DNA from 2 places in the Hwanghaeella sp. 1Z406 genome. Region 2 is predicted to be linked to the other one. Evidence: predicted binding sites of a transcription regulator. Region 2 holds the regulator's gene; the other holds the start of a gene.
What was found. The regulator PhoB, encoded in region 2, activates phosphate uptake and scavenging genes when phosphate is short. The targets are predictions, from matches to a motif close to TNTCATAAAACTGTCA.
Positions count from the first base shown of each region.

Region 1: a site for PhoB is predicted at 3,446-3,461, ahead of phnF (phosphonate metabolism transcriptional regulator PhnF). Genes of this name have one in related genera too.

Region 1 is NZ_JBLZHU010000001.1:679,072-687,019, reverse strand. Features, by position in the region: gene phnK (phosphonate C-P lyase system protein PhnK) at 1-197, opposite strand, end outside; gene ACOSDR_RS03185 (alpha-D-ribose 1-methylphosphonate 5-phosphate C-P-lyase PhnJ) at 194-1,078, opposite strand; gene ACOSDR_RS03180 (carbon-phosphorus lyase complex subunit PhnI) at 1,075-2,178, opposite strand; gene phnH (phosphonate C-P lyase system protein PhnH) at 2,183-2,785, opposite strand; gene phnG (phosphonate C-P lyase system protein PhnG) at 2,789-3,295, opposite strand; gene phnF (phosphonate metabolism transcriptional regulator PhnF) at 3,487-4,242, shown strand; gene ACOSDR_RS03160 (hypothetical protein) at 4,309-4,863, shown strand; gene ACOSDR_RS03155 (AAA family ATPase) at 4,937-5,788, shown strand; gene ACOSDR_RS03150 (hypothetical protein) at 5,962-6,165, shown strand; gene ACOSDR_RS03145 (SDR family oxidoreductase) at 6,192-6,953, shown strand; gene ruvX (Holliday junction resolvase RuvX) at 6,948-7,415, opposite strand; gene gatC (Asp-tRNA(Asn)/Glu-tRNA(Gln) amidotransferase subunit GatC) at 7,532-7,819, shown strand; gene gatA (Asp-tRNA(Asn)/Glu-tRNA(Gln) amidotransferase subunit GatA) at 7,832-7,948, shown strand, end outside.
Region 2 is NZ_JBLZHU010000002.1:282,247-290,194, reverse strand. Features, by position in the region: gene fdhF (formate dehydrogenase subunit alpha) at 301-3,084, opposite strand; gene phoB (phosphate regulon transcriptional regulator PhoB) at 3,212-3,901, opposite strand; gene phoU (phosphate signaling complex protein PhoU) at 3,939-4,712, opposite strand; gene pstB (phosphate ABC transporter ATP-binding protein PstB) at 4,785-5,531, opposite strand; gene pstA (phosphate ABC transporter permease PstA) at 5,639-6,916, opposite strand; gene pstC (phosphate ABC transporter permease subunit PstC) at 6,931-7,948, opposite strand, start outside.

The DNA.
Region 1 (7,948 bases), on a different contig from region 2:
CCTGAATCCGGCGTCAGTCGGCCGGCCAGACAATTCAACAGCGTTGTCTTACCCGACCCGGATTCTCCGACGATGCCGATCACTTCCCCTGGATACAGATCAAAGCTGATATCAGAACAGCCAAGATGCGGCCCATATGTCTTGGTAACGGATTGGACCGATAGTAAAGGCGTTTGGGCGTTTTCGGTCTCAGTCATTCTGCGGCCTCCTGCCCTGGGCCTTGATAGCCCTGCTGCTGACGTGTCGAACAATGATCGGTATCAGAACAAACGAACATCCGCGTGCCCTGATCATCCATGATCACCTCATCCAAGAAGCTGTTGGTTTCCCCACATAAAGAGCACGGTTCATCCCAGGCCTGAATTTCAAAAGGGTGATCCTCAAAATCCAGACTGACCACATCGGTATAGGGCGGCACGGCATAGATCCGCTTTTCCCGACCCGCGCCGAACAATTGCAGGGCGGCACAGCGATTCATTTTCGGATTATCAAATTTCGGCGTCGGCGATGGGTCCATGATATAGCGATCATTCACCTTCACCGGATAGGCATAGGTCGTCGCGATATGACCGTGGCGCGCAATATCCTCATACAGTTTCACATGCATCAGGCCGTATTCTTCCAGCGCATGCATTTTACGGGTCTCGGTCTCACGCGGTTCCAGAAAACGCAGCGGTTCCGGGATCGGCACCTGATAGACCAAAATCTGCCCTTCATGCAGCGGCATTTCGGGGATGCGGTGACGGGTTTGGATCAGGGTCGCATCCTCGGTCTTTTCTGTCGTCGCGACTCCGGCGACACGCTGAAAGAATTTACGGATAGAAACCGCATTGGTCGTGTCATCGGCCCCCTGGTCGATCACCTTCAAAACATCGTCAGGTTCCAGAATTGAGGCCGTGACCTGGATACCGCCCGTGCCCCAACCATAGGGCATGGGCATTTCACGCCCGGCAAAAGGAACCTGATAACCCGGCACGGCAACCGCCTTCAGCAAGGCGCGGCGGATCATCCGCTTGGTCTGTTCATCCAGATAGGCGAAATTGTATTCCAGCTCATCGTCTTGTGTTTCCGTACTCATTCTGCGGCCTCCTTTGCTTCGAAGGCTGTACCCTCTTCCACGTGTTTGCGCATTTTCCGCACCAGATTTAGCTCCGACTGGAAGTCCACATAGTGGGGTAACTTCAAATGCTCCACGAAGCCCGTTGCCTGAACGTTGTCACAATGGGACAGGACGAATTCCTCATCTTGGGAAGGCGCTGTGCGTTCCTCTCCCAGTTCCCCTGCCCGCAGTGATCGGTCCACCAGCGCCATGGCCATGGCCTTGCGCTCCCCATGTCCCAGCGCGACGCCATAACCCCGCGTGAATTGCGGCGGCGCAGTCTTGGAGCCCTTGAACTGGTTAATCATGTTGCATTCGGTCATTTCCATCTCGCCGATCTGGATGGGAAATCCCAGCTCTTCTGGCTGAAATTCAACCGCTACCCGCCCGACACGAATTTCACCGGCAAAAGGATGGTTCTTGGCATAGCCACGTTGGGTGGAATACCCCAAGGCCAGCAGGAACCCTTCATCCCCCCGCGCCAGGCTTTGCAATCGGGTCGATCGATCCATCGGGTATTCGACCGGGGTACGGGTAATATCCCCAGGCTGTGCCTGATCCTTGGATGCTTCAGGTGTCTCCACCAGCCCTTCGCCTGCCAGCAGGTCCAGCACGTGCCGCGCCTGAGGCATCGCTTCATCCATGGAAATCGCTTCCTCTGCACTGCCGCCATCTGCCGCCAGTTTGAAGTCAATCAGCCGATGCGTGTAATCGAAGGTCGGGCCCAGAATTTGACCGCCCGGCACATCCTTGAATGCAGCAGAGATACGGCGATCAATTTTCATTGCGCCAGTTTCGACCGGCAAACTATTGCCGAAACGAGCCAATGTCGTGCGATAGGCACGCACCAGAAAAATCGCTTCAATCATATCTCCGCGCGCCTGCTTCAGCGCTAGGGCCGCCAGATCTGGATCATAAACGGACCCTTCGGTCATCACACGCCCCACGGCCAGCTTCATCTGTTCGCGGATCTGATCCACCGTTAAGTCCGGGGTGGACGTCTTCCCGCGCCGATCTTCGGCCAGCAAGCGATGGGCATTATCAATCGCGCGCTCACCGCCTTTTACAGCAACATACATGGGTCTAAGCCTCCAATCGGGTTAGGCGTGTGCTGCGGGGGATCGCGGCAAGACTGTCTGGTCCCGCGAAAATGGTATCCACCCCCAATGGAAACAGCATCGCATTGCGCTCAAGGGCGTCCCAGGCGTCCGCGGTCATTCCACCAGGTGCAAAATCACACGTTGTTTCAATGCCTGGCCCGGCCAAACGCGCGCCCCCGACCACATCGAATCCGGGCACCAATGCTATGGCTGTCGCAGACCGGTCTGGGTATTCATCCGTGCCAATCGCTAAATCCAGCATGACTTGCGGCAGATCCGCGACCGGGAAAAAAGCGAACTGTGCCTTTGCAATATCCGCATCAAAGGGGGCACCGGTATGGAAGCTGAAATGTCCAATGATACGGTCATTGCGCAGATCTGGCGCCAACCAATAGGGCGTATCTGGATCCATCAGGCTTAAGGCAATGCAGACCGCCGCCCCATTCAAGGGGGCAGGAACCGGGGCCTTCACAGGCAGTAATTTCAATTCACCCGGCCGGGCCATCGCATCCAGAATGGTGCGAAAACTGACTGCAGCATCGCGAACCGGATCTGCAAAGCCGGGGGCCAAATCGGTAAGGGTCATCGTTTAATCCTCCCCTCGCACAAGGGTGAAAAAATCAACCTTCGTCGCCGCAACCTTTTTAGCGCGCGCCATATCCCGCGCCGCCTGTTCGGCCTTTAACGGCTCTATGATTGAATTCATGATTTCCAGTCGACGCTCCGGCTGTTGCAGCATCGCGTCCAACAGGGCACAGCAGCGCGCCTTTTTCTTGTCACGGCCCGCCTGATAAGCATGCCCGACTGTCCCATCAGACAATTTCACACTGCAGCGTGTCACCGTCATTTCGCCCATGTTAAAGGCTCCACCGGCCCCACCGATTCGGCCCTGGGTCATGATCAACCCGCTTTCCGGCTTCCGAAGAAATTCATAATCCGGTTTTTCAGGTACCGCTTCGAACAAGTCTGACAAACGGGCGGAAGGGGCCATGGACAAGACCCCTATCCAGGCTTGCCGGGCGCGCTGGTCATCAGACAAAGGCGCCCGCCAGGACCGATCATCCTCTATATCTGGGTTGGAATTTTCATTCCTCACAAACCGCCTCCTGTTAAGACAAAGATGCCACGACACTCAACAAACCAGTCAAAGGTCTAGACAGTCGTCAATTTTTCGTATAGACGTCTAGACAAATATAAGATGCCTAAGCTTAGACCCAATTGCAAGATCGAAGCATGGCATTGATGATGAAATTCTTGTGACGGGTGGCATAACCAAAGGGGCAAGTCGTGTATCTTTCTGATGGAGAACCAATTTGGCGACAGATTGCCGGCTCATTAGAGGCCGAAATCGACCAGGGCGTCTATGAGCCGGGGGACCGTCTTCCCACAGAAGCCGACCTGTCGCGTCGTTTTGCTGTCAATCGCCACACCGTTCGCCGCGCAATGAGTTACCTTCAGGAAATTGGCAAGGTCCGAATTGAACAAGGGCGCGGCACATTTGTCCAAAGTGACCTGATCGAATATCCCATTGGGGAGCGTACCCGCTTCACCCAAAACATCACCAGTGGCAACCGCATGCCCAGCAAGACACTGCTGCGGACCGAACAGGTCCGTGCCGACGCGGTCATTGCCCGAAATCTGGATCTGCGGAAGGGTGCCCCCGTCGTGCTGTTGGAAGCGGTCAGTGAAGTTGATGGTCGCCCGATCAGTGTTGCCACTCATTACTTCCCCGCAAAACGATTTGCGGGAATGATTGCAGCCTTTCGTGACACTTTATCGATCACCGCCGCCCTGGATGCCTGTGGCGTGCACGATTACAAAAGGTTTTCCACACGCATCACCGCCACAATGCCAACGCGCCAACTGGCGATTCATTTACAGCAGCCTCCAACACGCCCCGTCCTGCAGACAGAAAGCATCAATGTGGATCTGGACGGGCGCGCAATTGAGTACGGCCTGTCCTATTATGCAAGTGACCGCACGCAATTGATTGTAGAAAGCGAACCCCTGCGAGAGCACTCGGCCATTAAAAAGCCCAGCTGATCCGCGCGCCATTGGCATAACGCTTGCATAAATACCCTCAATGCAAACCGATTGAGGATTTGGGTTATGCTGGAAGCCGCAGCGTTTAGCCTTTTCAGTGCTGGAGCCTCCCTATTAACGGGAACAGAAAAGCGTCCGGAAAAAGAGGACGTTGCCGATTCTAACGCAAACTCTTTTATCGCCAACCTCTTCAATTCAAATGACAAAGAGGTAAAATCAACCAGCCTGTCCTTTGCCGACATTGCAAAAATGTTCGATGTCACCGGCATATCCCCAACCGAGATTGACCAACTGGCAGGCGCGTTGAAAGACAGCGGTGCTGCCAGTGATCAGGATATCCTGCAGTTACAGACCAAGGGCTCAGAGTTCCTGTCAAATCTGCCGGGCAATTATTACTCTGGCGGAAAACTTGACGAGAAGACCGACCTGCTCGGATTCATGCAATCGGCCCTGTCACAGGCTCAGGCGGCTGGAGAGCCAACAGAATCCCTGGCGTCCCAGGTTTCCCTACTCTCCAATCTGGCAGCAGCAAATTCCGCAGGAACCGCGCAAATCAATGCAGGGTTTTCCTCAAATCTGGCTTCTGGAACATTGCGGACTTTGATCGCGCTTCAAGGCTAGAGTCTTGATTGCGCAAGGGGGGCACACTAGGGTCAGTGACCATCCGTAACCCTTGCCCTCAGGATTATCCTCAATGCGCTTTACCAGCACGTCCAGCTATGTCGCCTCCGAAGATCTTGCCGTCGCCGTGAATGCCGCTGTCACACTGCAACGCCCCTTGCTGGTCAAGGGAGAGCCTGGTACCGGAAAGACGCAATTGGCGCGGGAAATCGCAACCGCCCTGGACCGCCCCTTTATCGAATGGCATGTGAAATCCACCACCAAGGCGCAGCAGGGTCTGTATGAATATGATGCCGTCAGTCGCCTGCGCGACAGCCAGTTGGGCGATGAGCGGGTGCATGACATCCGCAACTACATCATCAAAGGAAAACTGTGGGAGGCGTTCACGACTGATCCGGCCCCTGTCCTGTTGATTGACGAGGTGGACAAGGCCGATATCGAATTCCCCAATGATCTGTTGCTGGAACTGGACCGCATGGAATTCCATGTCTATGAGACAAAGGAAGTGATCCGGGCGGAAAAGCGCCCCATCGTGATCATCACGTCGAATAATGAGAAAGAATTGCCCGACGCCTTCCTGCGACGCTGTTTCTTCCATTTCATCCGCTTCCCTGACCCTGAGACCATGGAACAGATCGTTCAGGTTCACTTTCCCGATATCAAGAAGCGGCTGTTGAGCGAGGCCCTGGCCCTGTTCTTCCAGGTGCGCGAGGTTCAAGGCCTGAAAAAGCGCCCCTCAACCTCTGAATTGCTGGATTGGATCAAGCTGCTGATGGTGGAAGATATCTCCCCCGAAACATTGCGTGAAACAGACCCCAGCAAGGCCATCCCCCCGCTGCATGGCGCGTTGCTTAAGAATGAACAGGACGTACATCTGTTTGAGCGTCTGGCCTTCCTGTCCCGCCGGGAAGGATCAAGAGGCTAAGGATTTGGGCTGGTTGTCAAAGCGAGTTTGATCAGGCCAAAGAACGTTTCGGGCCCACTGAATTCCCACCCGATATGGGTTCCGCATTCAACACACAGCGCAACCCGCCATGCGAGTCCCGGAAACCAGGAAAATTGTGTGCTGGGCCGGCCCAACATACCCGCGCCTGGTGCGTGAATAAAACACTGTACCGTGAAGACGTGGCCTGCCGGATTGAAGACCGTGTGTTGATGTGCGCCGCGCCTATGAATGGCGAAACATTGCCGCGTCACTGTGGCATGGCATTTCGCACAGAAAAGACGATCATCGCCCTGCCCTTCCTGCACTTCATTCTTGTCGCTTTGTTCCGTGTCCAGCATGGTGCGCAAACAGTGTGAGTCCCCACCCTATGAGGCAAGCAAAAATGAGCAGATTTAACGGACAACGCGCCATCGTGACCGCCGCTGGGGGCGGCATCGCACGGACCATCGCGGAACAATTACATCGCGAGGGCGCTGCGGTCTTTGCTGGCGATGTTGATATCAAGGGCCTGTCCAGTCTGCCCGATGGGATATCCTATCAACGCTGTGACGTTTCAAACCGCATAGAAGTTGATGCGTTCTTTGATGCCGCCCTAGCCCATCTGGGCGGTGTGGATATCCTGATCAATGCAGCGGGAATAAAGGGACCAACCGGCGTCATTGAAGATACCGATCCCTCCGCCTGGGCTGCCTGCATCGATGTCAATCTGACCGGTGCCTATCATTGCCTCAGGCGGGTATTGGGCCCAATGAAGGCGCAGGGCTCCGGCTCCATCATCAATTTCTCCTCAACAGGCGGCCTGTATGGCTATCCGGAACGCAGCCCCTATTGTGCGGCGAAATGGGCAATTATCGGCCTGACCAAAACGGCAGCTGCAGAGGCTGGCCCGTCCGGTGTGCGGGTCAATGCCCTGTGCCCCGGCTCCGTCGAAGGCGACCGCATGGACAGGGTAATTGCGGACGAAGCCTTAACGACCGGAAAAAGTGTTGAGCAGATCCGTGCGGATTATGTGAAAGATACCAGCATGCGCTGTTTCGTGACCGCAGAAGACATATCCGAAATGGCGCTGTTCCTGTGCTCCAAGGCCGGTGCACGGGTTTCCGGCCAGGCCATCAGCGTGGACGGCCATACCAGCATGCTATAAGGGCCGCAGCCGCCTTGCATCCAGGGCACCCTGAAGGATGAAGCTGGCTGCCATTTTGTCGACCACCTGACCGCGCCGGGCGCGGGTCATATCGGCCTGTTCGATCAGCACACGTTCCACCGCGCTGGTCGACAGACGCTCGTCCCAGAAGGCGATGGGCATGTCCCATTTCGCGACGGAAATCAGATTGCGGGCGAATTGGCGTGACGACTGACAGCGCTTGCCTTCCGTTCCATCCATATTGACCGGCAGGCCGATGACCAGGCCGCCAATACGGCGATCCGCCACGATTTCAGCCAGCCGCGCGACATCCTGCGTGAACTTTGCGCGCCGGATGGTTTCCAGGGGCGACGCAATGCTGCCGGCGGGATCCCCAATGGCGATCCCGATGGTTTTTTCCCCCAGATCAAGGCCTAAAAGGCTGACCCCGGCGGGCAGGTCATAGACGGTTTCTAAGATCATGACTGTGCATAGGGCGTGATCAGCCTTTGGGCAAGCCTGACGACTTGCCGCGCTGGAAGGCGGGTGATAGTTTCCGCGCACAAATTCATCCCGATATTCAACGCAGAGAGCCGCACATGGCCATTGATACCAAAACCGTCGCCCGCGTTGCCCATCTGGCGCGCATCGCATTGCCAGAAGACCGTCAGAACTCGCTGGCGGCAGAACTGGATACGATCGTCGCCTGGGTCGAGCAATTGTCCGAAGTGGATACGGACGGCGTGCAACCCATGTCATCGGCCGTTGAGATGACCGCTCAATGGCGGGAGGATAAAGTGACAGATGGTGGCTATCCGGAAAAGATTGTCGCCAATGCACCAGACCCGGTCGGTGATTTCTTCTCCGTCCCCAAAGTTGTTGAATAGGAGCTGGGGGCGATGAGCGACCTTCTGGATTTAAGCCTGGCAGATGCCCGAGACGGCCTGCGTAAGAAAGCATTCACCGCTGTTGAACTGACAGAGGCCTATCTGGCCGCCATGGATAAGACCAGGGTG
Region 2 (7,948 bases):
GACAGGGATTGTCTTTGCGCCCTCCGCGTCTCCTCCTTTGAAGAGTAATCGCAAAGAACGCAGAGAAGGCGCAAAGGGCGCAGAGGGGCTGGCTCACACGATTCCAAACCGCCCCATTCTCATCCTGAGGAGGCGCGTTAGCGCCGTCTCGAAGGAGGGGCTGTAAGTCCGGTGCTTCCAGGCAGATCACCCTTCGAGACACTCGGCTCCTCAGGGTGAGGGTGCGTATTTGTGAGAATTTCGTCACCCCGGACTTGATCCGGGGTCCAGGGCGGCAGGCGCAATTGGTGCCTGTGGTCCCTATTCTGCTGCCTCTGACACTTGAACCAGGGGGGCGACACGGGCGGCGCAGAATTTGAATTCTGGAATCTTACCAAACGGATCCAATTGCGGGTTTGTCAGCATATTGGCCGGCCCTTCGGCAAAACAGAACGGCATGAAGACCATGTCTTCTGTAACATCCCGGTCCGCCCGCGCCTTTACCTTGACCGCGCCGCGTCTGGTGTGAACGGCGACCATATCACCAGGTTTCACGCCATGCTTCGCCAGCCATCTGGGATGCAGATGGGCGACGGCTTCCGGCTCAAGAATATCCAGCACCGTGGCGCGTCTTGTCATCGCACCCGTATGCCAATGTTCCAGCAAGCGTCCGGTGGTCAGCACCATCGGATAGTCCGCATCCGGCAATTCTGATGGTGGCACCAGATCGGTTGGGGTCAATTTCACGCGACCATTCGCTGTGGGGAAGGATTCTGCGAAAATAATCTCGTGTCCGGGTGTCGTTTCATCGTCACAGGGATAGGTGACCGCCCCTTCATTTTCCAACCGGTCCCAGGTAATGCCGTTAAAGGACTGCATAATCCGTCCCATTTCCGCAAAGACCTCTTTCGGATGGCTGTAGTTCCAGTTCAGCCCCAATCCCTGGGCAATGGCCTGAATCAATTCCCAGTCCTGACGCGCGTCCCCCGGCGGAGTCAGCGCGGGCCGGCCGATTTGAACTTGTCGATTGGTATTGGTGAAGGTACCCCATTTTTCAGCCAGGGCAGAGGCGGGGAAAATCACATCCGCATGATAACAGGTTTCGGTCAGGAAGATGTCCTGCACGACCAGATGGTCCAATTCCGCCAGGGCCTGACGGGCATGACGGGTATCAGGGTCCGACATGGCCGGATTTTCGCCCATGATATACATGCCGTTAATGCTGCCAGCCAGAATCGCGTCGACGATTTCAACCACGGTCAGGCCGCGATTGGGGTCCAGGCTCTGGCCCCAGAATTTTTCGTACATTTCCCGAATTTCGGGGTTTTCGACAGATTTATAGTCGGGGAATACCATGGGAATCAGGCCGGCATCGGACGCGCCTTGAACATTATTCTGACCGCGCAGCGGGTGCAGCCCGGTACCGGGCCGACCGATCTGGCCGGTAATGGCAGCCAGGGTGATCAGGCAGCGGGCATTGTCGGTACCGTGCACATGCTGGGAAACACCCATCCCCCAGAAAATGATCGATTTTTCCGACCGCGCATAGACGCGCGCAACCTCCCGAATGGTTTCAGCATCAATGCCACAAATCGGCGCCATTTCTTCTGGCGAGAACGGCCGCACATTCTCTTTCACGGCCTGATAGTTTTCCACCCGCGCCTGAATGAACTGCTCGTCCACCAGATTTTCGTAGATGATGGTATGGATCATCGCATTCAACAGCGGCACATCGCGGCCTGGCGTGAATTGCAGATGCTTCCAGGCGTGGCGCGCCAAATCCTGACCCCGTGGGTCCAGTACAATCATTTTGGCACCGCGCTTTACCGCTTGCTTCAAAAATGTCGCCGCAACGGGGTGATTCTGGGCAGGACGTGCGCCAATCACGATCATGCAATCGGCATCTTTCGCGGCGGTAAAGGGTGCCGTCACAGCGCCGGAATTCACCCCTTCCATCAGGGCCGCGACAGAGGATGCATGACACAGACGGGTGCAGTGATCGACATTGTTGGTTTCAAACCCGGTCCGCACCAACTTCTGGAACAGATAGGCTTCTTCATTCGATCCTTTTGCAGAGCCAAATCCGGCCAGGGCGTCACCGCCCTTGTCATCGCGGATCTTACGTAGGCCCGAAACCGCGACTTCGATGGCTTCTTCCCAGGTGGCTTCCCGGAAATGCGTCAGCGGATTCATTGGATCGACTTCGATATCCCAACGCTTTTCCGCATCCTTTCTGCGGATCAAGGGCTTGGTCAGGCGTCCGGCATGGCTGGAATAATCCATCCCAAACCGCCCCTTGACGCACAGGCGCTGTTCATTGGCTGGCCCATTCTTGCCGCGTACTTCAACGATTTTATTGTCTTTAACATGGATTTCCGTCTGACAGCCGACGCCACAGAAGGGGCAGACAGAGTCTACAATCGAGTCCGCTGCACCGACATAGACCTGACTTTCATCGACCTTAGTGGCGGGCATCAACGCCCCGGTCGGGCAGGCCTGAACACATTCACCACAGGCGACACAGGTCGATTGGCCCATCGGATCATCAAAATCAAACACGATCTTGGCCCCGTGCCCGCGATAGGCCATGCCGATCACATCATTGATCTGAACTTCCCGACAGGCGCGAACACACAGATTGCAATGGATACAGGCATCAAGATTGACCCGCATTGCCGCATGACTGGCATCCGTTTCAGGCGTCGCGCGCTGAGGAAAACGGGATGTTTCGACATCCATTTTGTCGATCCATGTCCAGAACTTGCTGTCTGTTTCATGGGCGACTTCCCGCGCGGGCTGGTCAGCCAATAACAGTTCAAACACCATATCCCGGGACGCCTTGGCGCGATCAGAGGCGGATTTAACGACCATGCCTTCACTGGGCGTGCGGATACAGGAGGCCGCCAGGGTCCGTTCGCCCTCAATCTCCACCATACAAGCACGACAATTGCCATCAGCACGATAGCCAGGTTCCGGCTGCCAGCACAGATGCGGAATTGTTGTGCCTTCACGTTTGGCGACCTGCCAAATGCTTTCGCCAGGAAACGCGGTCACATCGCGTCCATCAAGAGAAAAGGTGATGGTTTTCAAGGCTGTGTCGGGCATCGCAAATCCTTTTACCCTCTGTATCACAGAGGACAGGCTGGTTCCAGGGTCGGGAGGCACAATGCCTTATACCGCCCTGGAATTATAGCCAATTTGCGCCGTTCAGCGAGAAAAGAGCGTCAAGTTGTCAGCTTTGCAGTTCCAAAGCATAGCCGGCGGACCGCACGGTGCGGATCACATCGGTCTCCCCACCTTCATTCAGGGCCTTGCGCAGGCGACGGATATGCACATCCACAGTGCGCAATTCGACATAGACATCACGACCCCAAACCGCGTCCAGCAGTTGTTCACGGCTGAAGACCCGGCCTGGATGTTCCATGAAATGACGCAGCAGGCGGTACTCCGTCGGGCCCAGCTTGATTTCGCGGCCATTGCGATGAACGCGGTGGGCTGCCAGATCCATCTGAACATCCGCAGCGTTCAATGCCTCATCCGACAAGGCCGGGCGAGAACGGCGCAGCAAGGCATGCACCCGGGCCGTCAATTCCGCGGGGGAGAACGGCTTGGTGACATAATCATCCGCACCAGAATCCAGGCCGCGCACGGTATCGGCTTCCTCGCCCCGCGCCGTCAACAAAATGATCGGCAGGGTTTTGGTGGCCGGACGGCGACGTAGCTGGCGGCATACTTCAATGCCGGACAATTGCGGCAGCATCCAGTCCAACAGCACGATATCGGGTGGATTTTCCTCAATCGCGACCAGGGCCTCTTCGCCATCGGAAACGGCATCGACTTCAAAACCCTGATATTCCAAATTATAGCGCAGCAGCGTCACCACTGCGGTTTCGTCTTCGACAATCAATACTTTGGGCTTCATGCCCCCCATTGATTTCACCGAGACTTGATCGCGCACATCAGACATTGCCCGTAGGCCCGTCGTTATCGTCTTCATCGTCGTCATCTGAGTCATCCTCTGGCTGCATGACTTCATAGTTAGAGGCATCCGCCTTCGGGCGGCGATCGCCCAGGGACACACCTTCCACCTGGAAATGGATGATTTCAGCGATATTGGTCGCGTGATCGCCAATTCGCTCCAGATTCTTTGCGATAAACAGCAAGTGGGTGCAGGGCGTGATATGCCGGGGGTCTTCCATCATATAGGTCAGCAATTCACGAAACAGGCTGGTGTATAGGGCATCAACCTCTTCATCGGCCTCCCACACTTCAATGGCTTTGGCCGTGTCGCCTTGCAGATGGGCGTCCATCACGTCTTTCAGCATGGCTTGAACCGGGCGACCGATGCGCAGCACGCCCCGCAACAAAGGCTCTGCCGGAAGCTGGTTCAGCGCCATGGCACGTTTGGCGATGTTCTTTGCGTAATCGCCGATCCGTTCAATATCCGAAGACGTGCGCAGGGTGGATACGACATAGCGCAGATCATTGGCCATCGGCTGGCGCAGGGCCAACATCCGCACGACCAGACTTTCGATCTCGTGCTCCAGCGCGTCAATTTCCTTATCCCCGTCCTTCACGGCCATCGCCAGCTTATTGTCGCGTTTTTCAATCGCGATCAGGGCGTTGGCCAACTGACTTTCCGCAAGTCCACCCATCCGGGCCAACAGCTTGGTCAGTTTTTTAAATTCATTGTCATATTCTGCATGAATATGACCTTCGGAGACATTCGACATGATACATCACTCTTTCTATCAGGTGCCGGGCGAGCCCCGCAGGAGACCCAGTATATCAGGATTCGGAAAAAATCAGCCAAACCGTCCGGTGATATAACCTTGCGTCCGCTCTTCCTTGGGATTGGTGAAAATCTGTTCTGTTTCACCATATTCCACAAGATTCCCCAAATGGAAGAACGCTGTCTTTTGTGACACGCGTGCCGCCTGCTGCATGGAATGGGTCACAATGGCGATGGTGTAGTTTTCGCGCAATTCGTGAATCAGATCCTCGATCTTTGCAGTCGCAATCGGATCCAGCGCCGAACAGGGTTCATCCATCAGAATGACTTCCGGGGCGACGGCGATTGCACGGGCAATACACAGACGCTGCTGCTGACCACCAGAAAGTCCGGTGCCCGGCTGGTTCAGGCGATCCTTTGCCTCACTCCAAAGACCTGCCTTCTGCAACGAGGTTTCAACAATCTCGTCCAGTTCCGACTTGTTGCGAGTCAGGCCATGAATGCGCGGCCCATAAGCCACGTTCTCATAGATCGACTTGGGGAAAGGATTGGGCTTCTGGAACACCATGCCGACGCGGGCGCGAAGATGCACGACATCAACATCCCGATCATAGATATCCTTGCCATCCATGATGATCTCACCATGGACGCGACAAATATCGACGACATCGTTCATCCGGTTCAGGCAGCGCAGGAAAGTCGACTTACCGCAACCGGACGGGCCGATCAGGGCAGTTACTTCGTTTTCCATGATGTCGATATCAACATCAAACAGCGCCTGCTTTTCACCATAGAAAACGGTGACCTTGCGGCCCTTCATTTTCGCATTGCCCGTGCCTGTGCTGGGGGATGCCGAGACGGTCACCTTGCTTGAATCCTTGGCATGGTCGAAGGCTGTTGGTTCAATTGATTCTGAAGACATGGATCCTACCACTTACGTTGGAAGCGTTGACGAAGAACGACGGCGATTAGGTTCATAACGACCAGAAACCCGATCAGAACCAGAATGGCTGCCGATGTGCGGGCAACAAACCCCCGCTCAGGGCTGTCTGCCCAGATAAATATCTGTGTTGGAAGCGCTGTTGCCGAGTCCATTATTCCACCCGGCGCAGAGGTAATGAAGGCGTTCATGCCAATCAGCAGCAATGGCGCGGTTTCGCCCAAGGCCTGGGCCAGACCGATAATCGTCCCGGTCAGGATACCTGGCATGGCTAAAGGCAAAACATGATGCATGACCACTTGCTGGTGCGAGGCGCCAATCCCAAAACCGCCTTCACGGATCGAGGGAGGCACCGCCTTCAGCGCCGCCCGCGTGGTAATAATGATCGTAGGCAGTGTCATTAGCGACAAAACCATCCCACCGACCAGAGGCGCAGAGCGCGGCAGACCAAAGAACTGAAGGAATACCGCAAGACCCAACAAACCGAATACGACAGATGGTACGGCAGCAAGATTGTTGATGTTCACTTCAATCAGATCAGTCCAGCGGTTTTTCGGGGCAAACTCCTCCAGATAGACCGCTGCTGCAATCCCAACCGGGAAACTGATCAGGAAACAAACCAGCAGGGCATAGAAGGACCCTACAATCGCACCGGACAACCCAGCCAATTCGGGAAAGCGGCTGTCGGCAGAAAACAGCAGGGTCCAGTTGAATGGCTTGGAGACTTGCCCGTTATCTACCAGTTGATCCCACCACACGATTTGCTTGTTGGAGACCTTGCGCTGATCTTCTGGCACATCACGGGGGATAACACCCTTATAGAATTGGTCAAAGGCATCTGACACCGGGACCGTGATTGAAACAGTCTGACCGATCAAGCTGGGATCTTCGACAACCCTGTCTCGCAACGTGAATTGCGCCCCGTTTGAAGGAATATCCCCCAATTGACGCTGATCCCGGGGATTCGTTACTTCTGGAAACAGGCTGTAAAGACCCGAGCGAACGATACCCCGGAAATTACTGCCGAAGATGTCATCTTCCTTAACAAGATTAGGATCAATTTTCACATCAAATGTCAGATGCGTCTGAGTAAAAGCCGAAGCCCCCGTGTAAAGCAGTGAACTGAATAAGATTCCCAGCAAAAGAACAGCGGTTCCAATGGCTGACAGGCCATAAATTTGAAGCCGGATATTCTTCGACTTGCGCCGCTGGATATTCTTCTTTGCCTGATCCTCAGGCAATGGTTGGACGGTCGTCACGGACATAATGTCGCTCCTGATCAATCGTATTTTTCACGGTATTTTTGAACGATCCGCAGCGCCACCACATTCAGGCACAGGGTCGCGACGAACAGCACAAGGCCCAGCGCAAAGGCTGCTAGTGTCTTCGGGCTGTCAAATTCGGTATCGCCGATCAACAGAGTGACAATCTGCACCGTTACGGTCGTCACTGCCTCGAAAGGATTGACGGTCAGCGACGCAATCAGGCCTGCCGCCATCACAACGATCATCGTTTCACCAATGGCGCGACTGACCGCCAGCAAAATACCCCCGACAATCCCAGGCAACGCGGCCGGGATCAATACGGCGGTAATTGTTTCCGCCTTTGTGGCGCCCAGTCCATAGGAGCCCTCGCGCATGCTTTGAGGCACCGCACGCAAGGCATCATCAGACAAGGAGGATACGAACGGGATAATCATGACACCCATGACCGCACCGGCAGCCAAGGCGCTGTTGGGTGCGATATCCATGCCCAACATGGCCCCGAACTGACGCATTGCCGGGGCGACCGTCAGCACCGCAAAGAAGCCATAAACAACCGTCGGAATACCCGCCAGAATTTCCAGGATCGGCTTAACCACATCCCGAAATTTCGGAGAGGCATATTCCGCCATATAGATCGCACTTAAAAGACCGACCGGTACAGCCACGACCATTGCCAGGGCAGAAATCAGGATCGTTCCGACAAAAACGGGCACTGCACCAAATGCACCGGCACCGGCAACCTGGTCTTCTCGCATGGCGATCTGCGGTTCCCAGCTTAACCCGAAGAAAAAGTCATACCATGGAACCAGCTGAAAGAAGCGAAAGCTTTCAAACAACAGGGAGAAAACGATGCCGAGCGTCACCAGAATGGCAAAGACCGAACAGGCGATCATTGTCACGGACATAAAGCTTTCGACCCGTGTGCGCGCCCGGAAATCTGCCGACAACTGAGACCGCGTATAGCCCAGGCCCAGGGCGGCCAGCGCACAGCCGACCACTACCATTGACCAATTCGCCATTGACTGCCAGGCA